DNA from 2 places in the Paenibacillus sp. SEL3 genome. Region 1 is predicted to be linked to the other one. Evidence: a T-box and tRNA genes for the amino acid it is inferred to sense, from the RefSeq annotation. Region 1 holds a T-box; the other holds one or more tRNA genes.
What was found. The T-box of region 1 lies ahead of ileS (isoleucine--tRNA ligase). A T-box ahead of a tRNA ligase gene usually reads a tRNA of that ligase, here a tRNA-Ile.

Region 1 (7,424 bases):
TTTTATGAAGGAAAGACGCAAATGGAGGTTGCCGACGAAATCGGTATCTCTCAAGCCCAGGTTTCAAGATTAGAGAAGTCGGCTATACAGCAAATGCAAAAACATGTAAAGTCCTAATGAAATGAATGCTTGAATGATTCAGCGATAAAAACGATCCTATCCGGATCGTCAGAGTGTCGAGAAAGTCCAACGGACTTTCCGGCACTTTATTTTTTATTTGGGGAAACTCAACTTTTAAAACAAAAATCGATTTAAAACGATCTGAGGACCCATTTTTATTTGATCAAAGTGGCCATTTTAAACCTGATTAAAAAACAGGGGGTTTCTCGACAGCCTGACGATCCTATCCGGATCGTTTTTGCGTTTACAGGACATTTTTTGGGCTCTTTCGCTCATATAGTGAATTAAAGGATGTGATGCGTGTGAGTGCACCGGAAACGTCAGTAAGAGCCATGAAAATTTCCGAGTTTCAAACCAAGGATGTCATTAACATTGTAGATGGGCGACGTCTGGGACAAATCAGTGATCTGGAGATTGACGTACGACAAGGGAAAATTGAAGCTATTGTGGTTCCGGGCAGCAGTCGATTCATGGGCTGGTTTGGAGGGGGAAGCGAATTGGTTATTCCGTGGCGCAACATTGTGAAAATTGGTTCGGATGTTGTGCTTGTTCGATTGGAGGGATTGCATGAGCCACCGGATGAAAGGGAGGAAAAGCCGTATATCGAACGTCAGGAGCGGAATGACCGACGGGTCTTTTGAACAAGAGGGACACGTAATTTAGTATGTTGTGAAGACACAGCGGCGGCTTTTTGGTACACTGGGCAGTAGAGGTGAGAATGAATGGAACCATTTGTAGTGAATACCGAGGCTACGGGAGCTATGCCAATGCAAGATGGCGGACGTCCCGTACCGGAGTTGTTATATATTCAATCTTGGGAGCGGCAGGTTCAGGGATTAACAGCGGGTTTTACAGGTCGTCATGGTGGTGTCAGTGAGGTACCCTACGCTAGTCTAAACTGTGCGTTTCATGTAGGGGATGACCCCGAGAAAGTCATTCGTAACCGGCGGCTCATTGCAGAGCAACTTGGTTTCGCTGCTGAAGCGTGGACGTGCGGTGAACAGGTTCATGGTCATCATGTTGCTGTGGTCAAGGCTGCTGACCGCGGGCGGGGCTTTCTGGATCGTGCATCCGCTTTTCAGGACACAGATGGACTATTGACGAATGTACCTGGCATTTTGCTGACGTCTTTTTATGCAGACTGTGTACCCTTATATTTTTGTGATCCAGTGCGCCGTGTGATTGGGCTGGCGCATGCAGGCTGGAAGGGAACCGTTGCGGAAATTGCATTGAAAATGGTACAGACCATGCAAAACGAATATGGATCTCAGCCGTCTGATATACTAGCAGCTATTGGTCCTTCCATTGGTTCTGAATCCTATGAGGTGGATGAGCACGTGATGAACCAAATTCGGGTTTTGGAGCATGATTGCCCGGGTAATGATAAATGGGAAGGTTCTGTTTACTTCCCCTTAGCCGACGGTAAAACACTACTTGACTTGAAACAATGCAATCGACACATTATGATGAAAGCAGGAATATTGCCGAGCCATATCGAATGTACTACCTTATGCACGAGTAGCCGTAGCGATTTGTTTTTTTCATATCGCAAAGAAGGCGGCGTCACAGGAAGAATGGCGAGTTGGATTGGTCTGGAAGAGAGGTGAGTCCTCCCGTGTCTTTGGAGGAACGAATTAAAGAAGTGAATGCCCGTGTAGAAGCGGCATGTGCCCGAAGCGGACGTTCGCGTGATGAAGTAAATGTGATCGCTGTCACGAAATATGTTTCGGCGGCGACAATGACATCGGTATTGGATAGCGACTTAGAGCATGTGGGCGAAAATCGCTGGCAGGATGCTGCGGATAAATGGAGTAAGCTGGGTGACCGGGGAACGTGGCATTTTATTGGTCATCTCCAAACGAATAAGGTTAAAGATGTAATTGGAAAATTTAAATTTATACATTCGCTTGACCGCTTATCACTCGCTCAGGAATTGGATAAGAAGGCAGCTGCTCTGGGACTGCGAGTTAAAGCTTTTGTGCAAGTCAATATTTCTGGGGAAATGTCCAAATATGGCTTGTCCTCTGAGGCGGTTGTCCCCTTTTTGGAACAAATTCGCGAGCTGGAACATGTGGACGTGATTGGCTTGATGACGATGGCTCCTCATGAGGAAGACCCGGAAAAAACTCGGCCTGTGTTTCGGGGATTGCGTGAATTACGGGATAGGTTAAATGGACAAGCCTTGACCAGGGAACCCATCGTTCACTTGTCTATGGGGATGTCCAATGATTTTGTAGTGGCGGTTGAAGAAGGAGCGACCTGGCTGCGGCTTGGTTCCGTACTGGTCGGACGAGAGGAGGATTTCCATTGGGCGTAATGAATAAGTTCATGAACTTTCTGGGGCTTCAGGAAGAAGAGGAAGTTATAGAGCGAGAGGTTATGAATACGCAGGAAGATCAAGAAATTGAAACCCCAAGCTTTGATAAACGTAAGAACCAGAAGGGCACTAATGTTGTCAGCATCCATTCACAGAAAAATGTGAAAGTTGTCCTGTATGAGCCGCGTTCTTATGATGAAGCACAGGAAATTGCCGACCATATCCGTTCCCATCGCACCGTCGTAGTCAATTTGCAACGAATTCGCAAGGATCAGGCGCTACGCATTATTGATTTTTTGAGTGGTACTGTGTATGCACTGGGTGGTGGTATTTCCAAGGTCGGGAACAATATTTTTCTGTGTACACCAGATACGGTTGAGATTCAAGGCTCTATTACGGAAATACTGGCTGACACTGAACAAGAACTTAACAGAATGAGGTGAACTTTTCTTGATCGAGGTAATTTACTGGCTATTTCAGATTTATTCGTACATGATCATTGCATATGTTCTGCTGTCATGGCTTCCTAATGCTAGAGAGAGTGTGATTGGTGATTTACTTGCCAAGTTTGTGGAGCCGTATTTGTCTCCTTTTCGCAGGTTTATACCGCCAATCTTCGGGATGATTGATATTTCTCCCATCGTTGCGCTGATTGCTCTGCGTTTTGCGTCGTACGGTTTGATTTCTTTAATTGGTAAGCTCGTCTAGGAGGAGTTATGCGAACTGAGATTTATGAGCATTTTCACCCGGATGAACGGGATTATGTGGATCGTGCTTCCGAATGGATCAGTCATGCGGGGGCTTATCATGAGCAGAAGCTGACTGATTTCTTGGACCCGCGCCAACAGTACATATTGGAGACACTTGCTTCGAAGGAAGACAAGGTCACGATTAGGGTAGATGGCGGATACATGGCTTCGGAACGAAAGCGGGCGCTGATTGCGCCCGATTATTCGTATTTGGACGGTGAGGAGATGGGGATTCAGGTCCTTTCCATCACATCTGACGATCTTAAAATAGGTACCCTTGAGCACGGTGATTATCTAGGTGCCCTACTGGGACTTGGAATCAAACGTGGGAAAATTGGAGATATTCATGTACTGGATGATGGGTGTCATGTATTGGTAGCTTCAGAGATCGGTAATTTTATGACGATGCATTTGCAGCAGGTACACCGTGTTCATGTATGGACAGAACTATTGCCTGTAGCTAGTCTGCGAACGAAGGAAGTTGCATTAGAGACGCTAGACCTGACGGTCGCTTCTTTGCGTCTGGACGGTATTGCTAGCGATGTGTACAAGCTAAGCCGCAGTAAAATATTAACACCGATTCGGGCGGGACGGTGCAGGGTAAATTGGAAGGTGGAGGAGAATCCATCCACTCCACTTAAAGCTGGAGACGTTATTTCCATGCAGGGTTTTGGGCGTTTCAAAGTGCTTGAAACAGGCGGGATGACAAAAAAGGGAAGATTCCGTGTCAAAATTGGTAAGTTTGTATAGCTGTAGGCAGGAATCACGAGCTTTCTGTCGAAAGAATTAAGCTATAGCGAAGAACTGGAACGATTTTGCTCTGTACAGTATTCACAAAACGGGGTATGATGACCGATAGATGATAGTGAGCGTCGTGACGCGGAAAATGTATTTTTTGTCAATCTTATAGGAGGTGGACGGCATGCCATTAACGCCATTGGATATACATAACAAGGAATTTGCCCGCCGGCTTCGCGGTTATGATGAGGATCAGGTTAATGAATTTTTGGATCAGGTGATCAAAGATTACGAGGGCGTTATTCGTGAAAATAAAGAACTGAGCACCGAGTTGTTGAACGTACAGGAGAAGCTCGATCATTTCGCGACCATTGAGGATACGCTGAGTAAGACGATTATCGTAGCGCAGGAAGCCGCAGATGAAGTTCGTAACAACGCCAAGAAAGAATCCCAACTGATCGTGAAGGAAGCGGAAAAAAATGCGGACCGTATTGTGAACGAAGCATTGTCCAAATCCCGCAAGATCGCGTTGGAGGTTGAAGAGCTGAAGAAGCAGGCATCGATTTACCGAGCACGGTTTCGTACACTGGTGGAAGCACAGCTTGACTTGTTAAGCCAAGACGGCTGGGAAGCTCTTGAAAACCGGGAACGCGAAGTACTGGAGCGCGAGCGTGAGATGAAAGAAATTTATTAATTTCATTTCTGACAAGCTTTTATTAGGCGTTGTTAGGGTTGACTTTTCACTTTAAACAGGCTATAACTGTAAATACTATACTGAATTCAATGATTATCCGTCCGTCGGCTGATGGTTGTTATTCAAGGTAACGATGTTGCTGTAATATTCGATGAATTTAACATGTTTAATTCGTTGATGGGAACGAGTACGTCATGATTTGTCCCTCAGAGAGTTGGCCTTCCGGTGCAAGCCAACGTTCAGAACATGACCGAAGATCCTCCCGGAGAAGTGAGCTGAAGCGCTTAAGATGTATGGCGTGTGTAAGCAATCACCGTTTGCCATGCGTTATAATGGCGCCCTGCTGTAGTTGAGTGGGGCTCAGAGAGCCGTGATGAGACTGTATTTTTAGAATGGTCTATTTTTACGGAATCAGGGTGGTAACGCGAGCACAGTCTCGTCCCTTTACAGGGATGGGGCTTTTTTTGTTGCTTTTTTTAGGAAATGCTAGGGAAATCAATGATGAGCAGAGAGGGAGTATGACAGTATGAACAGAGTGGATGTTAAAGAAAAAGCACGGTCCCGTGACCTGCGCATCCTGAGCAAATGGAAGCAGGAGGACACATTCCGTAAATCCATTACAAATCGTGAAGGAAAGCCAAATTTTGTGTTCTATGAGGGCCCACCAACAGCTAACGGTAAACCGCATATCGGTCACGTGCTGGGCCGTGTAATTAAGGATTTTGTGGGCCGATATCAGACAATGAAGGGATACCGCGTCGTACGTAAGGCAGGCTGGGACACGCATGGCTTGCCGGTAGAATTAGGTGTACAGAAGCAACTGGGGATCTCCCATAAACCTGAAATTGAAGAATACGGCGTTGAAAAGTTTATAAAAAAATGTAAGGCGAGCGTGTTTGAATACGAGCAACAATGGCGTGATCTAACCGAAGCGATCGGATACTGGACAGACCTCGATAACCCGTACATTACATTGGATAATAACTATATCGAGAGCGTATGGAACATTTTGGCGACCATTCATGAAAAAGATCTGCTGTATCGTGGTCATCGTGTGAGTCCGTATTGTCCGGATTGTCAGACAACGCTAAGTTCTCATGAAGTAGCGCAGGGCTACAAAGATGTAAAGGATCTGAGTGCCACGGCCAAGTTCAAGTTGCATAGTAGTGGTGAATATGTACTGGCTTGGACGACAACACCTTGGACCTTGCCGAGTCACGTGGCGCTCGCCGTCAACCCTGAACTGGAATATGCACGTGTGAAGCAGGAAGACGGTGTATACATCGTTGCTAAAAATCTGGTTGAAGACGTCATTAAAGGCGAGCATGAAGTGATTGGCACGCTATCTGGTTCAGAACTGGTTGGCCAAACCTATACCCCGCCATTTACGTATTTTCAGGTTGAGAAGGGTAATCAGATTCTGGGTGCGAAGTTCGTAACAGATTCCAGCGGTACAGGTATCGTTCATATGGCTCCAGCGCATGGTGAAGATGATTACCGGGTATGTCGTGAAAATGGTGTTGAGTTCATCAACGTGGTGGATCTTCAAGGTAACTATGTAGAGGAAATCACTGATTTTGCAGGTCGTTTTGTGAAAGACTGTGATGTAGATATTGTAAAAATGCTGTCCGAAAAAGGCCTGCTGTACAGCAAGGAAAAATACGAGCATAGCTATCCGTTCTGCTGGCGTTGCGATACTCCATTATTGTACTATGCTATGGACAGTTGGTTTATCAAAACAACTGCGATCAAGGATCAACTGATTGCCAACAACAGCGAAGTCGAATGGTATCCGGGTCATGTACGTGAAGGACGTTTTGGCAAGTTTTTGGAGGAACTGGTGGATTGGAACATCAGTCGTGATCGCTACTGGGGTACACCGCTAAACATCTGGGTTTGTGAGGAAACTGGAGAACAGTTTGCTCCGCATAGTATTGCTGAATTGAGGGAACGTGCGATTGGCGACGTACCAGCGGACATCGAGCTGCACAAACCATATGTAGATGATATTAAGGTTCGTAGCCAATGCGGTAAATACGAAATGACTCGTACACCGGAAGTGATCGACGTATGGTTTGATAGCGGCTCCATGCCGTTTGCACAGCATCATTATCCTTTTGAAAATAATGAAACGTTCGAGCAACAATTTCCGGCAGATATGATCTGTGAAGGGATTGACCAGACTCGTGGCTGGTTCTATAGCTTGCTTGCGGTTTCGACTATGCTGACTGGCAAAGCTCCTTATAAAGCTGTCATGGCGACAGGCCATGTACTGGATGAGCAAGGGCAGAAAATGTCCAAATCAAAGGGTAATGTTATTGATCCGTGGGAAGTGATTGACGAGTATGGTACAGATGCTTTCCGCTGGGCATTGTTGTCCGATAGTGCACCATGGAATAGCAAACGTTTTTCCAAAGGAATCGTAGGTGAGGCTAAATCGAAGCTGGTAGATACGCTTGTGAATACACATGCTTTTCTGACCTTATATGCGGATATCGACGGATTTGATCCGGCACAGCACCCGTTCAAACCATCGGCTCATAAGTTGGATCGCTGGATTTTGTCCCGTCTGAACAGCCTGATTTTGGTAGTGGACAAAGCGCTGGCTGTAAATGACTTCCTGAACTCATCCAAAGCAATTGAGTCGTTTGTGGATGAGCTGAGCAACTGGTATATCCGTCGTTCACGCGACCGATTCTGGGGCAATGGTCTTACAGAAGATAAGCTGGATGCATACCGTACACTGACTGAAGTGCTGTTAACGACTGCCAAACTGCTTGCGCCGTTTACACCACTGCTTGCCGAG
Region 2 (7,424 bases), 3.2 Mb from region 1:
GGCGCGAAAGCGTGGGGAGCAAACAGGATTAGATACCCTGGTAGTCCACGCCGTAAACGATGAATGCTAGGTGTTAGGGGTTTCGATACCCTTGGTGCCGAAGTTAACACATTAAGCATTCCGCCTGGGGAGTACGGTCGCAAGACTGAAACTCAAAGGAATTGACGGGGACCCGCACAAGCAGTGGAGTATGTGGTTTAATTCGAAGCAACGCGAAGAACCTTACCAGGTCTTGACATCCCTCTGACCGCTGTAGAGATATGGCTTTCCTTCGGGACAGAGGAGACAGGTGGTGCATGGTTGTCGTCAGCTCGTGTCGTGAGATGTTGGGTTAAGTCCCGCAACGAGCGCAACCCTTATGCTTAGTTGCCAGCAGGTCAAGCTGGGCACTCTAAGCAGACTGCCGGTGACAAACCGGAGGAAGGTGGGGATGACGTCAAATCATCATGCCCCTTATGACCTGGGCTACACACGTACTACAATGGCCGGTACAACGGGAAGCGAAATCGCGAGGTGGAGCCAATCCTAGAAAAGCCGGTCTCAGTTCGGATTGTAGGCTGCAACTCGCCTACATGAAGTCGGAATTGCTAGTAATCGCGGATCAGCATGCCGCGGTGAATACGTTCCCGGGTCTTGTACACACCGCCCGTCACACCACGAGAGTTTACAACACCCGAAGTCGGTGGGGTAACCCGCAAGGGAGCCAGCCGCCGAAGGTGGGGTAGATGATTGGGGTGAAGTCGTAACAAGGTAGCCGTATCGGAAGGTGCGGCTGGATCACCTCCTTTCTATGGAGAATCGTTTCCTGCGATGGAAACATTCAAATTAGCAGGTATAACGTACCTGCGACCGGATATTCAATTCGGTTCATCACGTTCGTGTGAATGAAATGAATATCCTGAACTTACTCACTCGTTGCTCAGTTTTGAGAGCTCAAACTCTCAAGCTTCGACGAATACTTCATTCACACATTCGTGTGGAACCGAAATATTCATCGGGTTTCGCTTCGATGAAGCGAATTGCACCTTGAAAACTGGATACCGAAACGAAATTGCGTTTTAGAATATTCCTTTAAGCTGATCTTGTGCAAACAAGTGAAATAAAGGTAGCAGGTAAGGAAAGATCTTTTGCCTTTGGCAAAAAAAACATTCTTTATCGAACATCGACATTTTCTTTTATCAAAGAAAAGTCTAGGTTAAGCTACAAAGAGCACACGGAGGATGCCTAGGCGCCAGGAGCCGACGAAGGACGTGGCGAACAACGATAAAGCCTCGGGGAGCTGTAAGCAAGCTTTGATCCGGGGATGTCCGAATGGGGAAACCCGGCTGTCTTCATCGACAGTCACTTTCTGCTGAATACATAGGCAGAATAGAGGCAGACCAGGGGAACTGAAACATCTAAGTACCCTGAGGAAGAGAAAACAATAGTGATTCCGTCAGTAGCGGCGAGCGAACGCGGATTAGCCCAAACCAAGGAGCTTGCTCCTTGGGGTTGTGGGACGTCTCACGTGGAGTTACAAAGGAACCGGTTAGATGAAGAGGTCTGGAAAGGCCCGCCAGAGAAGGTAAAAGCCCTGTAGTTCAAAACTTGTTCTCTCCGAGACGGATCCCGAGTAGTGCGGGGCACGTGAAACCCCGTATGAATCCGGCAGGACCATCTGCCAAGGCTAAATACTCCCTGGCGACCGATAGTGAAGCAGTACCGTGAGGGAAAGGTGAAAAGCACCCCGGAAGGGGAGTGAAATAGATCCTGAAACCGTGTGCTTACAAGAAGTCAGAGCCCGATCTAGGGGTGATGGCGTGCCTTTTGTAGAATGAACCGGCGAGTTACGTTCCCGTGCAAGGTTAAGGTGAAGAGCTGAAGCCGCAGCGAAAGCGAGTCTGAATAGGGCGATCTTTAGTACGTGGACGTAGACCCGAAACCGGGTGATCTACCCCTGTCCAGGGTGAAGGTGCGGTAACACGCACTGGAGGCCCGAACCCACGCATGTTGAAAAATGCGGGGATGAGGTGGGGGTAGCGGAGAAATTCCAATCGAACCCGGAGATAGCTGGTTCTCCCCGAAATAGCTTTAGGGCTAGCCTCGGAAAGAAGAATCGTGGAGGTAGAGCACTGATTGGGTGCGGGGCCCGCAAGGGTTACCAAGCTCAGTCAAACTCCGAATGCCATAGATTTAGTTCCGGGAGTCAGACAGTGAGTGCTAAGATCCATTGTCGAAAGGGAAACAGCCCAGACCATCAGCTAAGGTCCCCAAGTGTGTGTTAAGTGGGAAAGGATGTGGAGTTGCACAGACAACCAGGATGTTGGCTTAGAAGCAGCCACCATTGAAAGAGTGCGTAATAGCTCACTGGTCGAGTGACTCTGCGCCGAAAATGTAACGGGGCTAAACACACCACCGAAGCTATGGCTTGATGCTTGCATCAGGGGTAGGGGAGCGTTGAATGCGGGTTGAAGGTGTACCGTAAGGAGCGCTGGACTGCATTCAAGTGAGAATGCCGGTATGAGTAACGAAAAGATCTGTGAGAATCAGATCCGCCGAAAGCCTAAGGGTTCCTGAGGAAGGTTCGTCCGCTCAGGGTAAGTCGGGACCTAAGGCGAGGCCGATAGGCGTAGTCGAAGGACAACAGGTCGAAATTCCTGTACCACCGTAATCCGCTATGAGCGATGGGGTGACGCAGTAGGGTAGTGACGCGGACGGATGGATGTCCGTCTAAGCAGTGAGGCTGATGTGTAGGCAAATCCGCACATCGTAAGGCTGGGCTGTGATGGGGAGCGAAAATTATAGTAGCGAAGGTCATGATCTCAGACTGCCAAGAAAAGCCTCTAGCCAGGAGAAGGTGCCCGTACCGCAAACCGACACAGGTAGGCGAGAAGAGAATTCTAAGGCGCGCGGAAGAACTCTCGTTAAGGAACTCGGCAAAATGACCCCGTAACTTCGGGAGAAGGGGTGCCTCGGTAGGGTGAATAGCCCGAGGGGGCCGCAGTGAAAAGGCCCAAGCGACTGTTTAGCAAAAACACAGGTCTGTGCGAAGCCGCAAGGCGAAGTATACGGGCTGACGCCTGCCCGGTGCTGGAAGGTTAAGGGGAGTGGTAAGCCCTTCGGGGCGAAGCTATGAACCGAAGCCCCAGTAAACGGCGGCCGTAACTATAACGGTCCTAAGGTAGCGAAATTCCTTGTCAGGTAAATTCTGACCCGCACGAATGGCGTAACGACTTGGGCGCTGTCTCAACGAGAGATCCGGTGAAATTTTAATACCTGTGAAGATGCAGGTTACCCGCGACAAGACGGAAAGACCCCATGGAGCTTTACTGCAGCTTGATATTGAATTTGGGTACGATCTGTACAGGATAGGTGGGAGCCGTCGAACTTTGAGCGCCAGCTTGAAGGGAGGCATCCTTGGGATACCACCCTGATCGTATCTAGGTTCTAACTTGGTACCGTAATCCGGTGCGAGGACAGTGTCAGGTGGGCAGTTTGACTGGGGCGGTCGCCTCCTAAAGAGTAACGGAGGCGCCCCAAGGTTCCCTCAGAATGGTTGGAAATCATTCGAAGAGTGCAAAGGCAGAAGGGAGCTTGACTGCGAGACCTACAAGTCGAGCAGGGACGAAAGTCGGGCTTAGTGATCCGGTGGTACCGCATGGAAGGGCCATCGCTCAACGGATAAAAGCTACCCTGGGGATAACAGGCTTATCTCCCCCAAGAGTCCACATCGACGGGGAGGTTTGGCACCTCGATGTCGGCTCATCGCATCCTGGGGCTGAAGTAGGTCCCAAGGGTTGGGCTGTTCGCCCATTAAAGCGGTACGCGAGCTGGGTTCAGAACGTCGTGAGACAGTTCGGTCCCTATCTGTCGTGGGCGTAGGAAATTTGAGAGGAGCTGTCCTTAGTACGAGAGGACCGGGATGGACGTACCGCTGGTGTACCAGTTGTTCCGCCAGGAGCACCGCTGGGTAGCTATGTACGGAAGGGATAAGCGCTGAAAGCATCTAAGCGTGAAGCCCCCCTCAAGATGAGATTTCCCAATTAGTAAGACCCCTTGAAGACGACGAGGTAGATAGGTTGGGGGTGGAAGTGCAGTAATGCATGGAGCTGACCAATACTAATCGGTCGAGGGCTTATCCTAAGATAAAGCGCAATAAGTTTCGGATCCAGTTTTCAGGGTGTAACCTTGAAGGTATGTAGAAATACATACAACAAGCGCATGGCTATTCATTCACAGGATAAGTGGTGAACTGAATAACCGTACGGAAGAATTTGCGTAGCAAATTCATGTTTGGTGGCGATAGCGGAGGGGTTCCACACGTACCCATCCCGAACACGACCGTTAAGCCCTCCAGCGCCGATGGTACTTGGACCGCAGGGTCCTGGGAGAGTAGGACGTCGCCAAGCGATATCCTTTAGAGGATGATAAATTTTTACATGTTAGGGCCTTTAGCTCAGCTGGTTAGAGCGCACCCCTGATAAGGGTGAGGTCGGTGGTTCGAGTCCACTAAGGCCCACCACTTCTAGAATAACAAAAAGATTGGGGCCATAGCTCAGCTGGGAGAGCGCCTGCCTTGCACGCAGGAGGTCAGCGGTTCGATCCCGCTTGGCTCCACCAATATTCCCTGATAGCTCAGTTGGTAGAGCACTCGACTGTTAATCGAGTTGTCACAGGTTCGAGTCCTGTTCGGGGAGCCATATTTTGAATATTTCTGACTTTTATATATTAAGGTGGCGGCGTAGCTCAGCTGGCTAGAGCGTACGGTTCATACCCGTGAGGTCGGGGGTTCGATCCCCTCTGCCGCTACTCGGAGAGATACCCAAGTGGCTATAAGGGGACCCTCTGCTAAGGGGTTAGACTGCGAAAGTGGTGCGAGGGTTCGAATCCCTCTCTCTCCGCCATAAATTTATTGAGACCAGAACTTATTTTGCAAGGCCCGTTGGTCAAGGGGTTAAGACACCTCCCTTTCACGGAGGTAACAGGGGTTCGAATCCCCTACGGGTCATAATATGGAGGCTTAGCTCAGCTGGGAGAGCATCTGCCTTACAAGCAGAGGGTCGGGGGTTCGATCCCCTCAGCCTCCACCATAAGAAAATTTGAGAAATGCTTATTAATGTCGCGGGGTGGAGCAGTTCGGTAGCTCGTCGGGCTCATAACCCGAAGGTCGTAGGTTCAAATCCTGCCCCCGCAATTAATTTCCTATTGGAAATGCCTCTGGAACTGTGGTGTAGAGGCCTAACATGCCTGCCTGTCACGCAGGAGATCGCGGGTTCGAATCCCGTCAGTTCCGCCATTTTAGCTTCATATATAATTGGCATATATAGTGCGGATTATATGATGTAGTAATAAAATTTAATGTGGCTCGGTAGCTCAGTCGGTAGAGCAGAGGACTGAAAATCCTCGTGTCGGCGGTTCGATTCCGTCCCGAGCCACCTTTCAAGTGGGAAATGAGTAATGTGCCGGTGTAGCTCAACTGGTAGAGCAACTGACTTGTAATCAGTAGGTTGGGGGTTCAAGTCCTCTCGCCGGCACCATTTTGGAGGATTAGCGAAGTGGCCAAACGCATCAGACTGTAAATCTGCTCCCTTACGGGTTCGGTGGTTCGAATCCATCATCCTCCACCAGTCTTTTCATAATCATATGGCGGTCGTGGCGAAGTGGTTAACGCACCGGACTGTGACTCCGGCATTCGTGGGTTCAAGCCCCATCGGCCGCCCTTTATTCTTAATTTGTTGGGGATTAGCCAAGCGGTAAGGCAACGGACTTTGACTCCGTCATGCATAGGTTCAAATCCTATATCCCCAGCCATTAAGAGCCATTAGCTCAGTTGGTAGAGCACCTGACTTTTAATCAGGGTGTCGAAGGTTCGAGTCCTTCATGGCTCACCATTTATAATTATTTTGCGGTCGTGGCGGAATTGGCAGACGCGCACGGTTCAGGTCCGTGTGGGCTAACCCCCCGTGGAGGTTCGAGTCCTCTCGACCGCACCATATTTTGCGGACGTGGCTCAGCGGTAGAGCATCGCCTTGCCAAGGCGAGGGTCGCGGGTTCGATTCCCGTCGTCCGCTCCATTATCCATACGGCGCCATAGCCAAGTGGTAAGGCAAAGCTCTGCAAAAGCTTCATCCCCAGTTCAAATCTGGGTGGCGCCTTGACTACTCATTATGGAATTTAATATGCGCCCTTAGCTCAGCTGGATAGAGCGTTTGACTACGAATCAAAAGGCCGGGAGTTCGAATCTCTCAGGGCGCGTCATTTCTTAAAAAAATGTATAATGTCGGGATGTAGCTCAGCTTGGTAGAGCACCTGGTTTGGGACCAGGGGGTCGCATGTTCAAATCGTGTCATCCCGATACTGTTTTGCGGGTGTAGTTCAATGGTAGAACTCCAGCCTTCCAAGCTGGTAGCGTGGGTTCGATTCCCATCACCCGCTTTTTGCTATAGCGGATTCTTGTTGCCTCAGTGGTGACACCTTATAAATAAAGAGAGCCTGTCTGGGGACAGAGCTCTCTCTTTTTTTGTATTTATCCTCATGTAATCCACAATGTGTTGATTATCCATAATCTTCGGTATCGGTGTATATCGTTCTGATCATGCAACTGGTATACACCGATAACCGATCTAGTGGACAGTTTTTACACGGGAATGGTCAGCTGGATGGAGGTTCCCTCCTCTGGAGCAGAGGTTATGCTCATAAATCCCCCTACCCCTCTAGCTCGTTCTTCCATACTGAACAATCCAACTCCCTCTCCTTGGGACTTTCCAGAGAATCCAATGCCTTTATCCCGAATGGTCACTTGTATCATTTCATTTTGATCCTCAACGTCGACATATGCCTCTGCTACATCTGCGTATTTGGCTACATTCGTTAATGCCTCTTGTACAATCCGATAAATTGCAATTTCCTTGCGAATATCAACCCGTTTACGTAGATTGCATTGAAAATGCACCTCAATCCCGTAATGAGAACAGAAGTTTTCAATATAGGTTCTTATGGCTGGGACGACACCCAGATCATCCAGAACTGAGGGACGAAGTTCCCACGCTAGACCACGAACATCTTTGATGATGTCGGTCACCTGCGAACGGAGATTCTCCAGAGTAGCACTAGGTTGTTCGGCAAGTTGGCTATCCAATTGGATAATAAGTGAAAATAAGCTTTGCCCTATCCCATCATGCAGCTCTCTTGAAAAGCGTTTACGTTCTTCTTCCTGTATTTGCATGACTTGTGTCATCATAGACTGAAGTTCAGCTTCTACTCTCTTCAGTTTAGTGACCTCATTGCGGATCGCTAAGTACTGATAGGGTTTACCTTCCTCGTCCATAAACGGAACGATCGTAGTATTCACCCAGTAGTAGCTGTTATCTTTAGCACGATTACGTATTTCTCCTTGCCATACCTCACCTGAACGGATCGTAGTCCACAGGTTTTTCATGAAGGCG

Region 2: it encodes a tRNA-Ile, which carries the amino acid that the T-box ahead of ileS (isoleucine--tRNA ligase) is inferred to sense. The anticodon was not compared.

What each region holds. Positions count from the first base shown of each region.
Region 1 is NZ_CM137725.1:461,928-469,351, reverse strand. It holds gene sigG (RNA polymerase sporulation sigma factor SigG) at 1-117, shown strand, start outside; gene ACYCS5_RS02350 (YlmC/YmxH family sporulation protein) at 417-761, shown strand; gene pgeF (peptidoglycan editing factor PgeF) at 843-1,727, shown strand; gene ACYCS5_RS02340 (YggS family pyridoxal phosphate-dependent enzyme) at 1,736-2,437, shown strand; gene ACYCS5_RS02335 (cell division protein SepF) at 2,428-2,880, shown strand; gene ACYCS5_RS02330 (YggT family protein) at 2,888-3,145, shown strand; gene ACYCS5_RS02325 (YlmH family RNA-binding protein) at 3,154-3,936, shown strand; gene ACYCS5_RS02320 (DivIVA domain-containing protein) at 4,109-4,618, shown strand; T-box leader at 4,784-5,065, shown strand; gene ileS (isoleucine--tRNA ligase) at 5,145-7,424, shown strand, end outside.
Region 2 is NZ_CM137725.1:3,623,242-3,630,665, forward strand. It holds rRNA gene ACYCS5_RS16660 (16S ribosomal RNA) at 1-788, shown strand, start outside; rRNA gene ACYCS5_RS16665 (23S ribosomal RNA) at 1,194-4,122, shown strand; rRNA gene rrf (5S ribosomal RNA) at 4,272-4,388, shown strand; tRNA gene ACYCS5_RS16675 (tRNA-Ile) at 4,425-4,501, shown strand; tRNA gene ACYCS5_RS16680 (tRNA-Ala) at 4,524-4,599, shown strand; tRNA gene ACYCS5_RS16685 (tRNA-Asn) at 4,604-4,679, shown strand; tRNA gene ACYCS5_RS16690 (tRNA-Met) at 4,715-4,788, shown strand; tRNA gene ACYCS5_RS16695 (tRNA-Ser) at 4,792-4,883, shown strand; tRNA gene ACYCS5_RS16700 (tRNA-Glu) at 4,916-4,987, shown strand; tRNA gene ACYCS5_RS16705 (tRNA-Val) at 4,994-5,069, shown strand; tRNA gene ACYCS5_RS16710 (tRNA-Met) at 5,100-5,173, shown strand; tRNA gene ACYCS5_RS16715 (tRNA-Asp) at 5,199-5,275, shown strand; tRNA gene ACYCS5_RS16720 (tRNA-Phe) at 5,342-5,414, shown strand; tRNA gene ACYCS5_RS16725 (tRNA-Thr) at 5,441-5,516, shown strand; tRNA gene ACYCS5_RS16730 (tRNA-Tyr) at 5,521-5,606, shown strand; tRNA gene ACYCS5_RS16735 (tRNA-His) at 5,626-5,698, shown strand; tRNA gene ACYCS5_RS16740 (tRNA-Gln) at 5,716-5,790, shown strand; tRNA gene ACYCS5_RS16745 (tRNA-Lys) at 5,795-5,870, shown strand; tRNA gene ACYCS5_RS16750 (tRNA-Leu) at 5,885-5,972, shown strand; tRNA gene ACYCS5_RS16755 (tRNA-Gly) at 5,979-6,053, shown strand; tRNA gene ACYCS5_RS16760 (tRNA-Cys) at 6,064-6,134, shown strand; tRNA gene ACYCS5_RS16765 (tRNA-Arg) at 6,161-6,234, shown strand; tRNA gene ACYCS5_RS16770 (tRNA-Pro) at 6,261-6,334, shown strand; tRNA gene ACYCS5_RS16775 (tRNA-Gly) at 6,344-6,414, shown strand; gene ACYCS5_RS16780 (PAS domain-containing sensor histidine kinase) at 6,617-7,424, opposite strand, start outside.